Regions from separate parts of the Caballeronia sp. ATUFL_M2_KS44 genome, predicted to be linked through region 3. Evidence: riboswitches for the same ligand, from Rfam matches in the RefSeq annotation. Region 3 holds a riboswitch; each other region holds the start of a gene.
What was found. A riboswitch is a leader RNA that binds a small molecule or an ion and turns the genes downstream of it on or off. The one in region 3 is predicted to bind cobalamin.

Region 1 (7,280 bases), on a different contig from region 3:
CGCCCGGTACGATCTTGAAGCGATTCATGGCGATAAACATGTCGATGTCGTTCCTTTTCTAAAGTGATTGGCTAAAGCGCTCAGGCGCGTCCGAGTTCGACCAGCGTCCTGAATCCGCCGAAGAACATCCGCTTCCCGTCGAACGGCGGCTCGCCTTTCTCCATCATGGCCTTCAGGCGAGGGTCATTCATGACTTTCTCGTTCACTGCGTCGCGTTGCTCGCGCGAGTCGTAGAGTATCCACGAGAATGCAACGGTCTCGCCTTCCTTCAGTTGAACGCTCTGCGGAAACGAAGTGAGTTCGCCCGGCTTGACGTCATCGGCGATGCATTCCACGAATTGCAGCGCGCCATGTTCCAGCCAGATTTTGCCGGCTTCTTCAGCCATGGTCCGGTAGGCGTCGATCTTTTCGACCGGCACGGGTACGACGAAACCGTCAACGTAATGCGCCATGAGAGTCTCCTTGAGGGATGCGGCAGCATCAGGTGCTGTCGATGCATTTGAGCCTGTCGTGTGAATCGAAGTTTCGTTCCGACCATGCGCCGCGCGATGCATCGTACTCGAGCCCTATCGCGGACAAAGGGACGAGATCGATCTTCGCGAGCGATGCGAGCGGCTCCTCGCGAACATGCGCAAGCGCCGCTTTCACGACGATGGCATGCGTGACCACGATGCAGCATTCATGCGATGCGTCGGCCGCCATGCGCTGAAGCGCTTTGCCGACGCGTTCGGCCAGCATCGCGATGCTTTCGCCGCCATGCGGACGCGCGTGCATATCCGCGAGCCATGACGCCACGCCTTCGGGGTCCTGTTGTGCGATCGCACGAATTTCATGGCCGCGCCAACGGCCATAGTCGATGTCGTCGAACGCGGAATCGATGTCGAACTCACTCGTCAGCCAGCCAGCCGTTTCGCGTGCTACTGCGGCGGGGCTGGAAATGACAGCGACATTTTGCGCCGCGAAACGATCAGCAAGTGCAGCGCGTTCATCGCGCGCGGCGGGTTCGATGCCGGTCGGAAAGCGCGCGGCTTTCATTGCATGCGTGGCGGCGTGACAGAGCAGAATGACGTTCAATTGAATCGGCGGCTATGAATATCGTTGCTTTACTTTGCCGGCAATCGTCATAGAATGGCAAGCTTGCAATGCGAGGAAGCCGGTGAAAACCCGGCACGGTCGCGCCACTGTAAGCGAGTCTGTTGTTAAAGCAACTCGCGAGTCAGACCCCGCTGCATGCTCTTCGTCTATCGGGACGCGCTTATTCCCTTGGAGAACTTTCAATGAACGCTACTAACGCGACGGTGTATTCCGCCGCTTCCTCTTCGCCTTCAATCGATGCACCTGTCCCCATTCCGGTGCGCGAAGTGCTGCCCTGGGCCGTGTTTATCGGCCTCATTCTGCTGATCGCCATTTACTTCGTCGGCGCAGAGCAAGGCGCGACCTCCATTATTTCGGGCATGTACGTCCACGAATTCGTTCACGACGGCCGGCATCTGCTCGGCTTTCCGTGCCACTGAGGACGCGCCATGATTCGCAGTTTGTTGATACGCGGCATGATCGCGGGACTCGTCGCGGGCTTGCTCGGCTTCGCGTTTGCAAAGACTGTCGGTGAACCGTCGGTCGAGCGCGCCATTGCATTCGAGGAACGGCACGAGCATGCGCATTCGCATCAGGACGGCGCTGCGCAGTCGCATGAGCATGAAGGCGACGAAGAAATCGTTAGCCGCGATACTCAAGCGGGCCTCGGTCTGCTAACGGGCGTCGCTGTATTCGGCACCGCGTTAGGCGGCATTTTCTCGCTCGTCTTCGCGTTCGCTTATGGACGGCTCGGCGCATTGCATGCGCGCGGCGCATCGGCGTTGCTTGCCATGTTGGGATTCGTGAGCGTGGCGATCGTGCCGTTTCTCAAGTACCCGCCGAATCCGCCCGCTGTCGGCAATCCTGAAACCATTGGACCGCGCACCGCGTTGTTCTTCGGCATGGTGGCGATGTCGATTGCGGCGGCCGTCTTCGCCGTGTGGCTGCAAAGGCGCTTGCATGCGCGTCAAGGCAACTGGCGCGCGACGGTCATCGCGGGCGCAGCTTATATCGCGCTGATGCTGCTTGCGCAGTTCGTGCTGCCGCGCGTCGATGAAGTGCCTGCGGATTTTTCCGCATCGCTTCTATGGAATTTCCGCGTGGCGGCGATCGGCATACAAGCGATTATCTGGACGACACTAGGTCTCTTGTTCGGCGCGCTTGCCGCGCGGGAACTCGAACGTCCGGCATTGCGGACGATGGCGGCGATTTGAGCGCAAGTCATGGCGCGATCGTCGATCGTCTTGCGAGTAGTTGATCGAGCAGCGTCAGCTTCGCGACATCGTTCATCGATCTAAAGGCCTTTATCTCTTCACGGCTTCTGAAGCATCCCGCGCACAGTCCGTGCGCGGGATCGAGCTTGCATACGCCCGTACACGGCGAGCCGATCGGCTCCTGAGTCTTTGCGCGTTCGATGGTGAAAGCCAGGTCTGTCGTCGTCATAGTGTCGTGCCGCGAAAGAGCGCAGCGGCTGCGGCGGGATTCGAAGGCCAGTACGCGTGCATATAAGTGGCCGTCACGCGGCCGTGTCGATAAAACGCTTCGCCTGCTGCGCCCGTCGTTGCATGTGTCGCGTTGAGATGCGGCTGCATGGGCGTATCGAGCGTGGAGTAATGAAACGTGTGGCCGGTAAGCGCGCCATGTGCGGTGTCGAGGCGCTGCATCGCGAGTCGGGCAAGACGCCGCTGCATGGATGCATGGCCTGGCAGCACGCCGAGCATCGCGTGTCTTGCGCCTTCGAGATCGGTCAACGTGTCGAGCAGATAAAGCATGCCGCCACATTCCGCCAGGACCGCGCGATCACGCGCAACATGATCGCGAATGGATGCTCGCGTGCGCGCATTCGATGCAAGCGTCGCCGCGTGTAACTCCGGATAACCGCCGGGAAGATAGAGCGCATCGGCATCGGCAGGCACGGGCTCGTCGGCGAGCGGAGAGAACGGCGCGATGGTCGCGCCCATCGCTTTCAGTAAGTCGATATTCGCGGGATAAATGAAAGAGAACGCGGCATCGCGCGCGATGGCGATCCGCAGACCATCGAGCAAACGCGGCGGCGCTTCGGGCATCGCGTCGTCGAAGTCCACATGCGGCGGCAATTCAGCAAGCGCGGTTGCGGCGATGGCATCGGCGGCGCGATCGAGGTGTGCATCGAGGCTCGCGATCTCTTGCGCTTGCGTGAGTCCGAGATGACGCTCGGGCAATGCGATATCGTCCGTATTCGACACATGCCCGCAATAGCGCAGCCCTTCGGGGATGGCTTCCGAGAGCATTTGCGCATGACGTGCCGATGCAACGCGATTCGCGAGCACGCCGTAAAACGGCACATCCGGCCGATAGCGCGCAAGCCCGAACGCGACCGCGCCGAAGGTCTGCGCCATGCCATGCGCGCCGATCACTGCAAGCACGGGCACGTTGAACGCGGCCGCGAGATCGGCGCTGCTCGGCGTGCCATCGAATAAACCCATTACGCCTTCGATCAGAATCAGATCCGCTTCGCGCGCCGCCTGTGCGAGCAAGGCGCGGCATTCGTCGAGTCCGACCATCGATAAATGCAGCGAATAAACCGGTGATCCGCACGCACGTTCGAGAATCATCGGGTCGAGGAAATCCGGACCCGTCTTGAAGACGCGCACGCGCCGGCCGAGCCGCGCATGATGGCGCGCAATCGCAGCGGTCACCGTGGTCTTGCCTTGATGCGATGCGCTCGCGCTAACGAAGAGTGCAGGGCAGCGCAGCATCAGAATTCGACGCCACGTTGCGCTTTCACGCCTTGCTCGCGATACGGATGCTTCACGAGCCGCATCTCCGTGACGAGATCCGCGATGTCGACGAGCGCATCCGGCGCATGACGGCCCGTCACGACCACATGCAGCATCGCGGGCCGCGCCTTCAGCACATCCAGCACTTCATCCAGCGGCAGATACTCGTACTTGAGCACGGTGTTGAGTTCATCGAGCACGACCATCTGATATTCGCCGCTCTCGATCATGCGCCGTGCCTCGTTCCATCCCTTGCGCGCGGTCGCCATGTCGGCTTCGCGGTTCTGCGTGTTCCATGTGTAGCCGTCGCCCATGGTGACGAAATCGCAGTTCGCCACGGCGCTCAGGAAGTCGCGCTCGGATGTGTGTAATGCGCCCTTGATGAATTGCACGACACCGAGCTTCATGCCGTGGCCGAGCACGCGCACTGCCATGCCGAATGCGGCCGTCGTCTTGCCCTTGCCGTTGCCCGTGTTGACGATCAATAAACCTTTCTCGTGATCGGCGGCGGCCTGCTTCTTTTCGTGCCCTTCCTTGCGACGCTGCGTCATGCGCAGATGCGATTCGGTATCGGTTTTCATGAGGTTTTCGTGCTCGACAGAGCTTGATTCATTGCAATGGCGACAGTCACGCCGCCCACGATGGTCTTGCCCACGACAAGGTGCCCGCCGCCGCTCGCAAGCAGCGCGCAAGGCTCGCATACGCCATCGACATTCATGTGCTTGTCCGCATGACGCGAATAACTGCTGCGAACGCGCGCGATTTCTTCCGCTTTGAAAAAGCGCAAGGGCAATTCATGGCGCGCGCAAAACGCCAGCAAACCGGCTTCATTCTCTTTAGCGTCGATGCTGGCCGCTAAAGAAATATCCTCGAAGGAAAGGCTCGATTCGTTCAGCGCGGCACGCACGGCGGCTTCAATAGCGTCGGCGCTTGCGCCTCGCCTGCAACCGATGCCGACTGCAAGACCGCGCTCATTTGCGCAAATAGACTTCATCGAAAAGAATGGGCGGCTCGAGCGGCGCATGCGTCCCTCGCGGATGCGCGGCGTCTGGCAAAGCGCATCGTCATGCATGAGCGATGCGCTTCGTCCCCTGCGCTGGCCGGTATCCGGGCTTGCGACCTCATCGTGCGGCCTTCCCGCCGCGAGCGGCAGTGGCGTGTGCGCACGATGCGCGGCATTGCACGCATGCAATCCCGCCGGTCGCGTACCGTTGCGGGGACAGCACAGGCTGGCACGCTTCGTTCGATCAAAGAACTCGCGGCTTCCTGTTTCCCGTTTAACTGCGCGTTGCGTTCGAACGCGCGAGCACCAGTCGCGGGCCAAAGATACCATATGCGCCTGCTGATAGCGCGTGTTTCCTTGACGCTCCCTCGCGCTCAGCCTAGACTTTCACGCAGTTTTGGTGCTCGTGCGCGAGCTTCTTTCGCGCACAGTTAAACGGGAAGCAGGAAGCGCCTGGCTTTTTTCTAATGAAAGCGCGCGCCAACCTGCGCTGCCCCCGCAACGGTAAGCGACTGGCGGTATCGCAATATCGATTCCGCGCATTGCGCCAAAGGCCACTGTCATGAGCATGGCAGGAAGGCCGCGCAATGAAGCCGCAAGCCCGGATACCGGCCAGACTTTCGCGAGGACCGACGCCGCGGGGATGCGGCTCGACCCATGATCCACGAAGCCGTGCGCTTTCCCGTTTCACACCGCATTCGACGCCGCCATCGGCGCGATGCACGGCGCACGCACACACGAGCCACGGAGCAACGATGCAAACCCGCAAGATTCCCGTCACCGTCGTGACCGGCTTTCTCGGCAGCGGCAAGACCACCTTGATGCGCCACATCATGTCCCATGCGCAGGGCTTGCGCCTGGCCGTGATCGTCAATGAGTTCGGCGAGTTGGGCATCGACGGGGAAATTCTAAAGGGCTGCGGTATCGGCTGCGATGACGGAGCGGCTTCGGCAGACCGCAATCTCTATGAGCTTGCGAATGGCTGCTTGTGCTGCACCGTGCAGGAAGAGTTTTATCCGGTGATGGAGCAATTGCTCGAGCGGCGCGAGCGCATCGATCACGTGCTGATCGAAACGTCGGGTCTTGCATTGCCCAAGCCGCTCGTGCAAGCGTTCAACTGGCCGTCCATCAAGAATGCCTTCACGGTCGATGCGGTCATTACCGTCGTCGATGGTCCCGCCGCCGCGAGCGGACAGTTCGCGGCCAATCCCGCTGCTGTCGATGCGCAACGCAAGGCCGATCCGAACCTCGATCATGAATCGCCGCTGCATGAATTGTTCGAGGATCAGTTGTCGTCTGCCGATCTCGTGATCGTCAACAAGACCGATCTCATGGACGCCGATGCGCTCAGCAAAGTGGAAGCGCTCGTGCGGCCGGAGATTCCGCCTGAAGTGAAAATCGTGCCCGCGCAGATGGGCAAGCTCGATCTGCATGCGTTGCTCGGCTTGCAGGCGGCATCGGAAGAGACGATTCACTTGCGGCACGATCATCACGGCTCCGTGGACGATGAAGGCCACGCGGATCATCATCACGATGACTTCGATTCGGTCGTCGTCGAGGCGCATGTCGAATCGCGCGATCAGGCCATCGCGGCGTTGCACACGCTCGTCGAGCAACACACGATCTATCGCGTGAAGGGCTTCGCGGCACTGCCCGGCGCTGCAATGCGTCTTGTCGTGCAAGGCGTGGGACGCCGTTTCGATAGCTACTTCGACCGGCGCTGGTCCGACGGCGAAGCCGCAAGCCGCTTCGTGCTGATCGGCGAAGACCTCGATCAGCCGACGCTTCAGCGCGCCTTCGACGCCGCGCTCGCCAACGCGCTCGCGCAGGCTTAGCACGATGCATTTGCTACGCACGACTCCGGGAGGATTCGTCGACGATGCCGCAGGCGTCATGCGTATCGAGCAGACGCGCGCGCCCATTGTCGTGCTCAGTTCCGCCGACACCACGCTTGCGTTGCTTGCAAGCGTCTTTCCGCGCCTCGAAGCCGGCTTTCCCGAAGTGCGGCTGGCGAATCAATCGTTCCTGCGCCAGCCGGCGTCAGTGGACTTCTACGTCGATGATGTGTTGCGTCACGCGAAGGTCGTCATCGTCGATCATCTCGGCGGTGAATCGTATTGGCCTTATGGCATCGAGCGGCTCGTGTCGTTGGCGAAGAGCGAGAAGCAAGTGCTCGCGATGTTCTCCGGCGATCTCACCGAAGACCCCAACCTGATTGCGAAGAGCACCGCCGATGCCGCGTTTTGCCGCGAGCTGTCGCACTATCTGCGCGAGGGCGGCGCGCGCAATGCCGAGGAATTCTTGCGGGCGATCGCTCATCGCTCGTTTGGCTTCGGGCGCGAACCGCAGCCGCCGAGTACGTTGCCCGCGGTCGCCATCTATCATCCCGAGCGCGATATCGCCTTGATCGACGACTGGCGCGCGCGATGGACCGAAGGCGCGCC
Region 2 (7,280 bases), on a different contig from region 3:
CATGCTCCCGCCGATATGATCGACGACGATGATCAGCAGGACGAGTCCCCGAAAGAAGTCCAGCTCGACGAGGCGTTGCGATTTTCCGGACATGCGGCGTATGGTGGTTTTCTGCGGCGCGCAGGAGGTTGGGCGGCGGCCGCGCGTAGGCGGCAACGAAGCGTAGGAGTTTACCCTTAAATGCGGCGGTGCATCATCGGAACAGACGCAGTTTTCCGTTTCAAATCCGATATTTGTGGCTTTACAGCTTCCCCGACGCAGATATGACTGCCCGACATCTCGAAAAGTTTTCAACTTGCTTTCATTTTCGGGATCGATCAGGCTAAGATCACGCCCTCTTCCAAACGACTGGCACGCCCGCATGGACTACATCGCCGCCCTCGTCACCGATCCCGCCGCCTGGGCCGCCTTGGCGACCCTCGTCGTAATGGAAGTCGTGCTCGGCATCGACAACCTGATCTTCATCTCGATTCTCACGAACAAGCTGCCGGCCGCGCACCGGGCGCGCACGCAGCGCATCGGCATCGGGCTCGCGCTCGTGATGCGGCTCGGTTTGCTCGGCACCGTCGCGCTGATCGTGCGGCTCACCACGCCGATCTTCGAGGCGTTCGGCCACGGTTTTTCGTGGCGCGACCTGATTCTGATCGCGGGCGGCGTGTTTCTCGTCTGGAAGGCGACGACCGAGATTCACCATCACGTTTCCCACGACGACGACCACGCCGGACCCGCGACGAGCGGCGGCCTCACGCCGTTGTCGGCCATCGGCCAGATTCTGGTGCTCGATCTCGTGTTTTCCATCGACAGCATCGTGACGGCGGTCGGCATGACGGAGCACATTCCGATCATGTTCGTCGCGGTCATCGCGGCAGTCACGGTGATGCTGTTCGCGGCGGGGCCGCTGTCGCGCTTCATCGAGCGCAATCCGACCATCGTGATGCTCGCGCTCGGCTTCCTGCTCGTGATCGGCATGACGCTGATCGCCGAAGGCTTCGGATCGCACGTGCCGAAGGGCTACATCTATGCTGCGATGGCGTTCTCCGCGCTGGTCGAGGGCCTCAACATGCTGGCGCGCAGGGCGAACAACAAGCGCCGGGCGAAAAGCAGCATCGAACGCGGATGACGTGACCTAGAACGGCAATTCGCGCTGCGGGTTGTCGTTCGCGGCCGGTTCCGACGACGATGACGGCAACGGCTGCGCGCGCAGCCATCGCGCGATGGCATCGACGACATGCTGCCGATCCGCTTCGTCGAGCGCCTTGCCCGCCGCGATGCCATGCCACTTCGCAAGACACGTCCTGCAGCACGTCGCGGTCGCGTGTTGCGCGATGAAAACAGGATGACCGCGAAACGGCGTCTGCTTGCCGTCGTTCAGCGGGGCTTGCGGCGCAAGACGCTTCGCGATCAAGTCATGCGCCTGCAACAGCACCGTTTCGATACCACGTTCACGCATATAGCGCCCTTCGCGCACGCCCAGCGCAAAGCGCCGGCGAAACGCCGATTTCGCGAGGGCTTCGAACACGGCATCGAGGTCGCGCATGCGGATCAGTCCTTCGCGTAGAGCGTGGAATCGGCGAAACCGTGCGCGTGCAGCACGCGTCCGACGATGATCATCGCCGTGCGCTCCACGCCCGCCGCACGCACTTTCTGCGCGATATCCGCGAGCGTGCCTTCCACGCGCGCTTCGTCCGGCCAGCTCGCGCGAAACACGATCGCGACCGGGCAATCTTCACCGTAATGCGGCACGAGATCGGCGACGATGCGTTCGATATGACGCACGCCGAGATGAATGGCGAGCGTCGCGCGATGCCGCGCAAGATCGGCAAGCGATTCGCCCGGCGGCATCGACGTCTTGGCGGCATAGCGCGTGAGAATGACCGTCTGCGAAATGCCGGGCAACGTCAGCTCGCATCTGAGCGCCGCCGCCGATGCCGCCGCCGCCGTCACGCCCGGCACGATTACATAAGGAATCCCTATCTTTTCGATACGACGAATCTGCTCGCCGATCGCCCCGTAAAGCGAAGGATCGCCCGAATGCACGCGCGCGACGTCCTCGCCGTTCGCGTGCGCTTCTTGCAGCAGCGCGACGATGGCATCGAGATCGAGCTCGGCCGTGTTGACGACACGCGTCGCGCGATGGCCCGCCAGCACGCCTTCCGGCACGAGCGAGCCAGCATAGAGAATCACCGGGCACGAACGAATGAGCCTTTGCCCTTTGACGGTGATGAGTTCGGGATCGCCCGGTCCGGCGCCGATGAAATAGACGGTCATTGCAGGTTGAAGTCGTAGGCGAGCAGCGCATCGCGCGCGCTCGCGGGGTCGTCGAATTCGCGTTCGGCTGCGGGCAGCGCGGGCCGCGTGAGCATCACGACAGGCAGCCTGCGTTCCCGCGCGACCGTCAGCTTGGCTTCCGTCGCCTTGCCGCCGCTGTTCTTGCTGATGACCACATCGATGCGCGCGGCATCGAAAAGCGCGCGTTCGCCGGCGATATCGAAAGGTCCGCGTGCATCGACGATATCGGCGCGCGCATTGCCTTCATGCGGATCGAGACAACGAATGGTCCAGTGCTGCGACGCGGGAATGTCGCTGAGATGAGCAAGCGGTTCGCGCCCGAGCGTAAAAAGCGGCCGATGAAACGGCGCGATCCGTTCCACGATCCCGTTCCAGTCCGCCGCCTCGCGCCAGTCGTCGCCGGGCTGCGGCTGCCATGCGGGGCGCCTCACCGCCCACAGCGGCACGCCCGCGAACGTGCATGCTTCGCGCGCATGCCGGCTCATTTGCGCGGCATACGGATGTGTCGCATCGACGACCAGCGCGATTTCGTTCGCGCCCATATAGTCGATGAGGCCCGCCACGCCGCCGAATCCGCCGACGCGTACATCGCATGCGAGATCGGCCGGCACCCGCGCGAGGCCCGCGATGCTGTAGACGTGCGGCTTCGTCAAGCCCCGCGCGATGATCAGCGCATCGCCGGTGCCGCCGAGTAACAACGCGCGCTTCATGTTGCGCTTCCCACGATCACCCCTTGCCTGTCGATGGCGAATGTCTCCACGACGACGCCTTGCGGCACGACATCGCGCGCGACATCACGCGCCCGCGCGCAGACCACATCGCCCAGTTGAATGCCCTCGCCGCGCGCGAGCTTCAACGCTTCCTGGCTCGTGTTCGCCGCGCGGATGTCAGATTGCAGCGCGTCGCTCGCACCGGCATCCGCGGCCCACACGGCAAGCAGCGGCAAGTCGATGCTCGAACTACGGCTATGCAAGTCCATATGCCCCGCCGCGAGCTTGCTCAGCTTGCCGAAGCCGCCGCACAGACTCAGCTTGTCGACGGGCGCGCGTCGCAAATGCTTGAGCACCGCGCCCGCGAAATCGCCCATTTCGATCAGCGCGATATCCGGCATGCCGTAAAGCGCGCGCATCGCGTCTTCGCTCTGATTGCCGGTGCACGCCGCGATATGCCGCACGCCGTTGGCCCGCGCGACATCGATGCCCTGATGAATCGACGCGATATACGCCGAACACGAGAACGGCCTGACGATGCCGGTCGTTCCCAATATCGACAAGCCGCCGACGATACCGAGCCGCGGGTTCATCGTTTTCAACGCGAGCGCTTCGCCGTTCTCGACGCCGATCGTCACATCGAAACCGCCTGCATAGTTCGAAAGCGCCGCGAGCCGTTCGAGGTGCTCGGTCATCATCTTGCGCGGTACGGGATTGATGGCCGGTTCGCCGATTGCGAGCGCAAGCCCCGCGCGCGTCACGGTGCCGACGCCCGGTCCCGCATGAAAGCGCACACCCGTATCCGCCGACAACTGCACGCGCGCGAAGACCAGCGCGCCATGCGTGACATCGGGATCGTCGCCCGCGTCCTTGATGACGCCCGCTTCGGCAGCGTCGCGCGTGTCGTTCGTCGCGCGGCAGAATTCGAGTTTCATCGTGATGTGCTGGCCCTTGGGCAACACGATCTCGGCACGCTCGCTCGCATCGCCCGTCAACAAAAGGCGCGCGGCCGCGAGACTCGTCACGGTCGCGCAGCTTCCGGTGGTATAGCCGCTTATGAGCGGCGCGGGAGTTTCGGGCGTTTCGTCGCGCATGCGGTTCACTCGATCCATTTAGTTAGGATCGCTCACGACTTACTAACATGCAGCAATGTGATCGGCAACGCTTGCCGCCACGTATCGAAACTGCCGAGCGGCTCCGACTGCGCGATGCCGATGCGCGTCAGCTCGCCGCCATAGCGCGCGCGCCAGTCGAGGAGCGCCGCTTCGCTCTGCAAGGTCACCGCGTTGACGATGAGCCGCCCGCCCTGACGCAGCCGCGCCCAGCACGTATCGAGCACGCCGGGCACCGTCGCGCCTCCGCCGACGAACACCGCATCGGGCGCGGCGAGGCCCGCGAGCGCGGCGGGCGCTTCGCCTTTCACGAGCTTGAGCGCGGGCACGCCGAGCGCATCGCGGTTATGTTCGATGAGACGCTGCCGCCCTTCGTTCGCTTCGATTGCAATCGCGCGGCAAGCGGGATGCGCGCGCATCCATTCGATGCCGATGGAGCCGCAGCCCGCGCCCACATCCCATAGCAACTCGCCCGGCTGCGGCGCGAGATGCGCAAGCGTGATCGCGCGCACGTCGCGCTTCGTGAGCTGGCCATCGTGACGATACGCGTCATCGGGCAAACCGGGCGTCAGCGGCGGTCCCGCGTGCCCCGCGTGCGTCCTGCATTCGATAGCAACGAGATTGAGCGCGGCCACTTCGGGCTCGCGCCAGTCGTCGGCGCGTTCGTCGATGCGTCGCTCGTTCATGCCGCCCAGATGCTCGAACACGGTCATGCGGCTTGCGCCGAAACCATGCGCGGTGAGCATCGATGCCATCGCGGCAGGCGTCGCGCCATCGGCGCTCAATACGAAGAGGCGCGCGCCGCGAAACGTATGCGCGAGCAACTCGGCGACAGGCCGCCCGACGAGCGATACGCACTGCGCATCCTGCAACGCCCAATGCAGCCGCGACGCCGCGAGCGACAGCGAAGAAGGCGCGGGAATCACGCGCATTTCGTCGTGAGAAAGCTCGCGTGCGAGCGTCGCGCCGACGCCGTAGTGCATCGGATCGCCGCTCGCGAGCACGCATACGCGCGCGCCGTTCTTGCGTTCGGCGAGGACGGCATCGATGGAAAAGGGTTTGGGCCACGGCACGCGCCGCGCCGCGATGCGTGCGGGCAAGAGCGCGAGATGACGCTCGCCGCCGTGGATCGAACCGGCTTCGACGAGCGCGCGACGCGCCGCGCGGCTCAAGCCATGCCAGCCGTCCTCGCCGATGCCTACCACGGTCAGCCAGGTCGACATGCGCCGTCTCCTCGTTGCGGTTCGCTGCGCGCATCGCGAGAAAACAGCATGCGCGAAGCCGTTTGATGGTCGATAAAAGCGGGCATAATAACGTCCGTCGGTGCCTGATGGGGTGAAACCCTGAAGGCCTAACAGGGAACACAGAGAAACTGTGGCTGCCCCCGCAATTGTACGCAGCGAGTCCGCGCTCCACTGCCACTGGTTTATACCGGGAAGGCCGGCGCGGATGGCGACCTGCCAGCCAAGAGACCTGCCGACGCAATCATCAACGCTTATTTCGCGCGACGCCGACCGGGCGGGGTGTACCGGTCTCTTCATACGCGATACCGCACCGGCCACGCTTTTGAACGCATTCTTCTCCACACCGCGGCCCTCGGCTTGTCCGGGCCTCATGCGCATCGTGCAGGCACGCGATGGCGGTCTGGCGCGTCTGCGTCTCGCGGGCGGCGAACTGAACGCGCATGCTGCGCATGCCGTCGCGCGCGCCGCCGTGCGCTGCGGCTCGGGCGTCATCGACATCACGAATCGCGCGAACCTGCAATTGCGCGGCATACGCGACGATGCCCACGCGGAACTCATCGGCATCGCGCTGGAAGCCGGCCTCGGTCCGCAAGCCGAAGGCGGCGACGACATCCGCAACGTCATGGTAAGTCCGCTCGCGAATGACGCCACGCGCGCGCTCGCTGCTGACATCATCGCCACGATGCAAGCCGATGCCGCGCTGCAAGCGTTATCGCCGAAGTTCGCGTTGCAGCTCGATGGCGGCGAACCGCTTGCCATGCTCGATCATCCGCATGACGTGTGGCTTTCCGCGCTCGAAGACGGCGCGCGTTTTGCGTTCGGTTTTGCGGGCTCGATGCCGCATCGCGCAAACGATGCGCCCGCGCTCGGCAGCATCCCACGCGATGATGTCGTGGCGTTCGTCATGGCGGTGCTGCATGCGTTTCTTGCGCATGCGTCGCGCGAAGAGCATCGCATGCGTGATGTGCTCAAGCGCATCGGCGTTGCGCGCTTTCTCGATGCGCTGACATTCGACACCGCATGCGATGCATGGCGCCGCGCGCCATCCGATGCATCGCTGCGTCTCGGCGCACACGCGAACCCCGAGCACGACGCGTGGTATGTCGGCGCGCAACCGCCGCTCGGCCGTCTCGATGCATCGACGCTCGATGCGCTCGCTGATCTCGCGACATCGCACGCGCAAGGCCGGCTCGTCATGACGCCGTGGCAAAGCGTGTTGCTGCCGGGCGTTGCGTTGCACTCAACGCAATACGTGATCGATAAATTGCACGCGCTCGGTCTCATCACGGATTCGCGTGATCCACTTGCGCGCGTGATTGCATGCACGGGCTCGGCGGGTTGCGCGAAGAGTCACGCCGATACCAAAGCCGATGCATACCGCATCGCGCCGCTGCTGCCCGCGCATATCGAAGCGCATGTGAGCGGCTGCGATCGTTCGTGCGCGGCGGCACATCCCGTCGCCGTGACGCTGTTCGCCGTCGAACCCGGACGCTATGACGTGCACATGCATGCACGCCGCGTCGCACAGAATCTTTCCATCGAAGAGGCGGCCGCGTGGCTCGCCCGGAGCCATGCCGATGCTTGATTACATCCGCGACGGCGCGGAGATCTATCGTCAGTCGTTTGCGACGATTCGCGCCGAAGCCGACTTGAGCGCCATTCCCCGCGACATCGAGAAGCTCGCCGTGCGTCTGATTCATGCGTGCGGCATGGTCGATATCGTCGGCGATCTGCGCTTTTCTGAAGGCGCAGGCGATGCGGGACGCGCCGCGCTCGCCGCCGGCGCACCGATTCTCTGCGATGCGCGCATGGTCGCCGAAGGCATCACACGCGCGCGCCTGCCCGCCGATAACCGCGTGATCTGCACGCTGGGCGACCCGTCCGTGCCCGAGCGCGCCCGCGCGATGAACAACACGCGTTCGGCC
Region 3 (7,280 bases):
CGTCTGCCACTTGAGCGCCAGCGCGATCACGAGCGCGATCGCCCCGAATGCGCCGATGCGCGAATCGTGCATGATGCGCAGCACGTCGTCGCGCGTGTAGCCGCCGCCGAAGGCATCGGCGCAATCGGCGAGGCCGTCTTCGTGGAACGCGCCCGTGAGCGCGAGCGTGGCGGTCATCGAGAGCAGCACGGCCACGCCCGCCGGAAACACGCGCAACGCCGCGAGATAGACGAGCGCCGCGACGCCGCCGACCATCGCGCCGACGAGCGGAAAATAGCGCGCCGCCGCGTTCAGATATTCGCGCTCGAAGCCGACCCAGCGCGGCACCGGCACGCGCGTGAAGTAGCCGAGCGCGGTGAAGAAATAGCGCAGCTCGTCGAGCGGACGGCTCATGCTTGTGCGTCGTTCTTGTTCGAAACGCCCGCCGAATCGAAGCTCGCCATCTCGTCGACGAACGCGACAGCCGCGCGCAGAATCGGCAACGCGAGCGCCGCGCCCGTGCCTTCGCCGAGCCGCAAGTCGAGTTGCAGAAGCGGCGCGGCGTTGAAATGCGCGAGCATGCGCGCGTGCCCCGCTTCGTTCGATGCATGCGCGAACACGCAATAATCCAGCACGTCCGGCGCGATCTTCGACGCCACGAGCAACGCCGATGTCGCGATGAAGCCATCGACGAGAATGGTCATGCGCGCCTCGGCCGCCGCGAGATACGCGCCCGTCATCATCGCTATTTCGAAGCCGCCGAACGTGGCGAGCGTGTCGATGGCATCGCCGTTCGATGGATGCGCAGCCAGCGCGCGGCGCAGCACGTCGCGTTTATGCGCGAGACCGCGATCGTCGAGACCGGTGCCGCGTCCGACGCAATCGTCGATCGGCAATGCGCACAGCCGGCTCATCAGGCACGCCGCCGCCGACGTATTCGCGATCCCCATTTCGCCGAAGCCGATCACGTTCGTGCCGAGCGACGCATGATGCCGCACGCGCGCCGCGCCACGCGCGATGCCTTCGTGCGCCGTGTCGCGCGACATCGCCGGTTCGTGCGCGAAGTTGCGCGTGCCGAGGCCGAGCGACAATCGTTCGCATCCCTTATCAATCGAAATAGGCGATGCGACGCCCGCATCCACGACTTCGAGCGTCATGCCGACAGAGCGCGAAAGCGCGTTGATCGCCGCGCCGCCCGCCAGAAAATTCGCGACCATCTGCGCGGTCACTTCCTGCGGATACGGACTCACTCCTTCCGCCGCGATACCGTGATCGCCCGCGAACACGATCATCGCGGGACGCTCGATGCGCGGCTTCGTCGTGCGTTGAATCAGGCCCATGTGCAGCGCGAGCGATTCGAGCCGCCCGAGGCTGCCGGGCGGCTTCGTCTTCATGTCGATGATGCGGCGCAGCTCCGCTTCGAGCGTGCGGTCGAGCGCGCGGGGCATCGGAATGGCGTGGGACATCGGCGTTCCTCGGTCAGTGACGGTGAATCGACGGCACGAGCGCTTCATGCGCGCCATCGCGAATCAGTACGAGCGGATAGCCGAACGCGGCGCTCGCACGCTCGGGCGTCAGCACATCCGCAACGGGGCCGGCATGCGTGCCGCCCTGGCCGTCGAGCAAAAGCGCATGCGTGGCGAAGCGGCGCGCGAGATTCATATCGTGACACGAGAGCACGACGGCGCGCCGTTCATCGCGCGCGGATTTGACGAGCGCGTTCAGGCAATCGATCTGATGATGCAGGTCCAGATGCGCGAGCGGTTCGTCGAGCAGCAGCAGCGGCGCGTTTTGACACAGCACCGCCGCGAGCGCGACGCGTTGGCGTTCGCCGCCCGAGAGCGTCAACACGTCGCGCGATGCGAACGCGGCGAGGCCGAGCGCATCGAGTGCGGCGTGCGCGGCGGCGCGGTCGTCGTCGCTTTCCCAGCCCCAGCCGGTGAGATACGGAAAGCGGTTGAGCAGCACGGTGTCGAGCACGGTCGCGCTGAAGACGTCGTGCGTGCTTTGCGGCATCAGCGCGCGGCGGCGTGCGAGATCAGCGGCGCGCCAGGCGGAAAGCGCGCGGCCATCGAGCGATACGGAACCCGACGCAGGTTTCGCGAGGCCCGCGAGCACGCCGATGAGCGTCGTCTTGCCCGCGCCGTTCGGCCCGGCGATGCACCACACGTCGCCCGCCGCGATGGTCGCGCTCAAGGCCCGCACCAGAGTGCGATCGCCGGCGCGCAACGAGAGATTGTCGATATGAAGCGTGTTCATCGCGGCCGGCGCAGCAGCATCCAGAGGAACATCGGCACGCCGACGAGCGCCGTCACGACGCCCACCGGCAATTGTCCCGGCGCGATGACCGTGCGCGCGGCGAGATCGGCGCTCATCACGGCGAGGCCGCCCGCGAGCGGCGCGGCGGGCACGAGCATGCGCTGGTCGTTGCCGAACGCGAGCCGCAAGAGATGCGGCACGACGAGCCCGACGAAGCCGATGGTTCCCGCCGTCGTCACCGCAGCCGCCGCCGCGATCGACGCCACGAGATACACGCGCAGCCGCAACCGTTCGACGGGCACGCCGAGCGCACGCGCGGTGGCATCGCCGCGCAGCAGCACGTTCAATTGCGGCGCGGCGGGCGCGATGACGGCAAGCGCGACGGCGAGCGCGATCATCGCGGGCCACGGCGTCGCCGCGCCGTTGAGGTCGCCGGTGAGCCAGAAGAGCATGCCGCGCAGCCGGTTCTCCGGCGTGACGCTGAGAATCAGCGTGATGAGCGCGCCCCACCCCGCCGCGATCACGACCCCCGTGAGCAAAAGCCGTGGCGATGCGTCCTGTTCGCCGTGCCAAAGATGCGTGCGCGCGAGTCCGAGCACCAGCACGATCGACAAAAACGCGCCCGCGCACGCGGCGATATCCACGCCCCACCAGGGCATCGACGCGAGCATCGCGGTGAGCGCGAACGTGGCCGCGCCGCCGGACACGCCGAGCACGTACGGTTCGGCCAGCGGATTGCGCAGCAGCACTTGCAGCAGCGCGCCCGCGAGTGCGAGCAGCGCACCCGATGCGAAGCCCGCCAGCGCGCGCGGCAATCGCAGCGTGAGCACGATTTCATCGGCGATATCGGGCGTGGCGGCGCGCGCGTGCAGCAGCGCGGCGATTGCACGCGGCATCGGCAGATTCACACTGCCGAGCGCGAGCGACGCCGCGAGCACGACGAACGCCGCCGCGCCGAGCGCGAGCCAGATGAGCGCGGCGCGGCTGGCGGTCATCGCCTTGGGATGACGCCGCGCGTCAGACGCCACGCTCACGACGGATTGAAGCCCAGCGTGATGTACGCGCCGCGCCGGGGCGTGTTGTACGAGTACGCAAGTTCATAGTTCCGGTCGAACAGATTGTCGATGCGCGCGCTCAGCCACCACGACTTCGTGATGTCGTAGCGCGCGGACAGATTCACCACGCCGTAGCCCGCGAGCGTCGAATCGTAATCGCTGCGCGCGCCGCTCACGATCCACTCGCCGCCCACGCGCCATCGTCCGAAAGAACGATGCGCCGACAGCGTGGCGAAGCGCCGCGCGCGTCGCGTCAGGTCTTCGTGATTCGTCTCGTCGACGGGATTCTGGAACGTCACGCCCGCGCGCACATCCGTGGCGCCGACATGCCCCGCCCACGATCCCTCGACGCCCTGCACCTTCGCGCGCCCCACGTTCTGCGCGATATAGAAGCCGCTGCCGTCCGATACGTAATCGATCAGATTCGAATAGCGCGTCTGGAACGCGGTCACGCGCAGCACGCCCACTTTGCCCGATGCGTATTGCAGCGCGGCCTCGACCGAATGGCTGCGCTCCGGCTGAATCGACGGATTGCCGCTGAACGGATAGTAGAGGTCGTCGAAGCTCGGCGCGCGGAACGACGCCGAGTAGCTCGCGCTCGCGCGCCAGTGCGCGTCGAAGTTATAGGCGTAGCCCAGATAGTAGCTGTTCGCGCCGCCGAAATCCGAGTACTGGTCGTGACGCACGTTCGCCTGCACGTCGCTCGCGCCGAAGCGGCCCACGTAGCCCGCGAACACCGAGTTCACATGACGATCCGGCGCGCTGAGTTGATCCGAATCGAGCGATTGATCCAGGTGCTCGTAGCCGAACAGCAGCTTGTGCGCGTCCGTGATTTTGAAGTCGTTCTGCCAGAGATACTGATGATTCTCGGAGTTGAAGCGGCTCGTATAGACGCCGTTCTGCTCGATGTTCGCGCGGTCCTGTCCCTGCGCGATCGTGAAGTGCGTGGTCCAGCGGTCCGTCAGCTTGCCGTTCGCGAACACCGACGCCGAGCGCACGCGATCGTGCGCATTGTTGATGTCGGTCGGCGAGCCGTAGGGATCGTCGAAACTGTCGACGCCGTTCGATTGCAGAAAGCGCACGCCCGCGTCCCACTTGTCGGTGAACTTGTGGCGCAGCGTCGCCGCGACGCTTTCGTTCAGATAGCCGTTTGCGTTCGGATTCGCGCCGGGCGCGAGCGCCGGATCGATTGACGAGAAGCCGTCGGTCTTTTCGCGCGACACGTTCAGGCTGAACGTGGTGCGGCCATCGGCATCGAGCGCGCCGTCCACGCCCGCCGATTGCCGCTGCGTGTGATAGCTGCCGTATTCCGCTTCGAAGTGAAAGCGCGGCGGATGCGCGTCGCCCTCTTTCGTGAATATCTGAACGACGCCGCCGATCGCATTCGACCCGTACAGCGCCGACACGTTGCCGTTCACGACCTCGACGCGATCGGTCTGATCGAGCATCAGTTGCGACAACTGCGCCGCCCCGAGCGATACCGATTCGACGCGCACGCCATCGATCAGAACGAGCGATTGCGACGACGCCGCGCCGCGTATGAACACGCCCGAGTTCGATCCCGGCCCGCCGTTGCGCGTGATTTGCACGCCGGGCGCGAGCGCGATGAGACCGAGCACGTCGTCGGCGTTGGTGTCGGCAATGTCCTGCTCGTCGAAGAGCGAGGTCTGCGGGAGGGAATCGGCGAGCGGCTGCGCGCTGCGTGTCGCGGTCACGACGACGGGCGTGAGAACCTGTTCGGTGGTATCGGCGCGTGCAGGCTGCGCGAGCACATTGAGGGCGGCGCAAACGGCGGCGCAGACGGCGCGACGTTCGATGCCGGACGAAGGCAAGACCATGCGTGAAGAATTCCGGTTCGGGGCTGGCGCGTGCCCCGCTCCCCGCGAGGTCTGTGCGCGACGCGCGCGCCGCATCGTACGATTCCTGACTCGTTCGACGACATCGGCGTGCTGGACGATTGGCCGGTATCCGGGCTGGCGACGCTTCGTCCCGCCTTCCCGCGCATGGCGCGCAGTGGCGTCGACACGTTTCTTGCAGACGGCATCTGCGATAAAAAATCACGCGATGCGCCGCGAAAAACGCGCGAGGGACGACTTGCAACTTGCGTTGCGGTCGCTTACCGTTGCGGGGGCAGCACAGGTTGGCGCGCCCCGGTCATGCGCCGGAACGTCGCTCCCTGTTTCCCGTTTGACTGCATCCGCGAGAGAAGCGGACGCGAGCACCAAAAGTGCCGCAAGTGTAGGAGCGGGCATCGGGGCAGTCAAGAACGCGCGCCGGGCATCGCGACCATCATCGCCGCGCCTCGCTCGCTCATTCCACACACAAATACATCGCGATGCACGCATGATCCGGGGATGTTACGTCTCGAAACGAGACAATTATCGGAAGCTGCATTGAACCGCGCTAAAATGCCAGGTCTTTAGAGGACGCAGCACATGCTCAACGAACTCGAATCACTGTCAGGAAACATCGGCCGGCTGATCCAGATCAGCGAGCGCCATAATCAGGCGCGTCTCGCGCTCGAAGCGCAAATCGAAGCATTGCGCGCAGACTTCGCCGGCGCCCAGGCCGAACTCGTGCAGGTGCGAGGCGAACGCGACGCGCTGCAAGCCGAGCGCGATTCGCTCTCCGCGAAGATCGACGACGCGCAAGTGCGCTTGAACGCGATCCTCGAAAAGCTGCCGCGCGCGAAAGCGCATCATGCCGAAAGCGACAATCAGCTCGACCTTCTCAACGCCGAATCGCAAGCTTCGGGCGAAGCGCAGCATGAACATGCGCACGCGGAAGAGATGCACGGCGAACATCATCAGGGAGAGAAGGCGTGACGACCAAGCAGATCGAAGTATCCATTCTCGGACAGCCGTATCGCCTTGCGTGCTCGCCTGAAACGGAAGCCGCGTTGCGCGAGGCCGTGGCCCGCGTCGATGCCGAAATGAACAAGATTCGCAATGCAAGCAGCGTGCGCGGCACGGATCGCATCGCGGTCATGGCTGCCCTTTCGCTGGCGTCCGAATTGCTCAAGCTGCAGGACAGCGTGCGTCACGGCGAAGCGTTCCCCGCCGAAGAAATCCGCCGCACGGTTCACTCGATGAACCAGCAGCTCGGCGCGGTCATCGCGCAATACGAAGTGCAAAACGGCGTGCAAAACGACATGCAATAAGCACCGATGCGCCGGCCTAATCGGCATGTTGGTGTCAATCAAAAAAAGATACCGGCGCGAGGCCCGCGAGGGGCTGCATAAGACAAATGATTGGTGTAGAGTGATGTTTCCCTGCCTGGTGCGCCAAGGTCATATATTCCTTGAACCAATGTCACATTGGCACGGTTGCGGAACCTTGTAACACGGGCGCGCGCGTCACTCTGTCTGATGTACCCGAAGTGTTGCTTACCGCGACCAATCTTGAACCCAGGTTCAGGATGCCGGCCTAGCGGCTGAGGCGGGGACCTTATTCAAACGGCACAAGCGGCACAAACGGCATCGGTTTATCCGGTGCCGTTTTCATTTTCACCGTCGATTCTCTTCACGCTCCCCTCATGCGCTACTGGCTGATGAAGTCCGAACCGGACGAAGCGAGCATCGATCATCTCGCGCACGCGCCGAAGAAAACGCTGCCGTGGACCGGCGTGCGCAACTATCAGGCGCGCAACTTCATGCGCGACGCCATGCAGGTCGGCGACGGCGTGCTGTTCTATCACTCGAGCTGTCCCGAGCCGGGTATCGCGGGCATCGCGAAGGTCGCATCGACGGCTTATCCCGATCCCACGCAGTTCGACGCGAAGAGTCCCTACTTCGATCCCAAGTCCACGCACGAAACGCCGCGCTGGCTGCTCGTCGATGTGAGCTTCGTCAAGAAAACGCCGCTCATTTCGCTCGCCGAACTGCGCGCGCACGAAGAACTCGCCGACATGCAAGTGCTCGCGCGCGGCAACCGGCTGTCGATCACGCCCGTCACCGAAGCGCAGTGGCGCTTCATTACCGAACGTCTC

Region 1: it holds a riboswitch for cobalamin, as region 3 does, so the genes downstream of both, cobW (cobalamin biosynthesis protein CobW) here and NCR39_RS02835 (TonB-dependent receptor domain-containing protein) in region 3, are expected to answer to the same signal.
Region 2: it holds a riboswitch for cobalamin, as region 3 does, so the genes downstream of both, cobG (precorrin-3B synthase) here and NCR39_RS02835 (TonB-dependent receptor domain-containing protein) in region 3, are expected to answer to the same signal.

Annotation. Positions count from the first base shown of each region.
Region 1 is NZ_JALQEA010000039.1:754,821-762,100, reverse strand. It holds gene hmuQ (heme-degrading protein HmuQ) at 1-40, opposite strand, end outside; gene NCR39_RS18945 (DUF1428 domain-containing protein) at 81-452, opposite strand; gene NCR39_RS18940 (histidine phosphatase family protein) at 481-1,074, opposite strand; gene NCR39_RS18935 (CbtB domain-containing protein) at 1,278-1,514, shown strand; gene NCR39_RS18930 (CbtA family protein) at 1,524-2,288, shown strand; gene NCR39_RS18925 (DUF1289 domain-containing protein) at 2,296-2,517, opposite strand; gene NCR39_RS18920 (cobyrinic acid a,c-diamide synthase CobB) at 2,514-3,812, opposite strand; gene cobO (cob(I)yrinic acid a,c-diamide adenosyltransferase) at 3,812-4,414, opposite strand; gene NCR39_RS18910 (cobalamin biosynthesis protein) at 4,411-4,905, opposite strand; cobalamin riboswitch at 4,915-5,162, opposite strand; cobalamin riboswitch at 5,218-5,467, shown strand; gene cobW (cobalamin biosynthesis protein CobW) at 5,592-6,671, shown strand; gene cobN (cobaltochelatase subunit CobN) at 6,676-7,280, shown strand, end outside.
Region 2 is NZ_JALQEA010000039.1:740,078-747,357, forward strand. It holds gene NCR39_RS18835 (OpgC domain-containing protein) at 1-93, opposite strand, end outside; gene NCR39_RS18840 (TerC family protein) at 362-1,120, shown strand; gene NCR39_RS18845 (DUF4186 domain-containing protein) at 1,127-1,537, opposite strand; gene cobM (precorrin-4 C(11)-methyltransferase) at 1,543-2,268, opposite strand; gene NCR39_RS18855 (cobalt-precorrin-6A reductase) at 2,265-2,999, opposite strand; gene NCR39_RS18860 (cobalt-precorrin-5B (C(1))-methyltransferase) at 2,996-4,093, opposite strand; gene cbiE (precorrin-6y C5,15-methyltransferase (decarboxylating) subunit CbiE) at 4,126-5,334, opposite strand; cobalamin riboswitch at 5,416-5,606, shown strand; gene cobG (precorrin-3B synthase) at 5,726-6,940, shown strand; gene NCR39_RS18875 (precorrin-8X methylmutase) at 6,933-7,280, shown strand, end outside.
Region 3 is NZ_JALQEA010000006.1:604,265-611,544, reverse strand. It holds gene NCR39_RS02855 (adenosylcobinamide-GDP ribazoletransferase) at 1-393, opposite strand, end outside; gene cobT (nicotinate-nucleotide--dimethylbenzimidazole phosphoribosyltransferase) at 390-1,445, opposite strand; gene NCR39_RS02845 (ABC transporter ATP-binding protein) at 1,459-2,238, opposite strand; gene NCR39_RS02840 (FecCD family ABC transporter permease) at 2,235-3,233, opposite strand; gene NCR39_RS02835 (TonB-dependent receptor domain-containing protein) at 3,269-5,131, opposite strand; cobalamin riboswitch at 5,236-5,534, opposite strand; gene NCR39_RS02830 (ATPase) at 5,729-6,118, shown strand; gene NCR39_RS02825 (cell division protein ZapA) at 6,115-6,453, shown strand; RNA gene ssrS (6S RNA) at 6,559-6,741, shown strand; gene NCR39_RS02815 (EVE domain-containing protein) at 6,828-7,280, shown strand, end outside.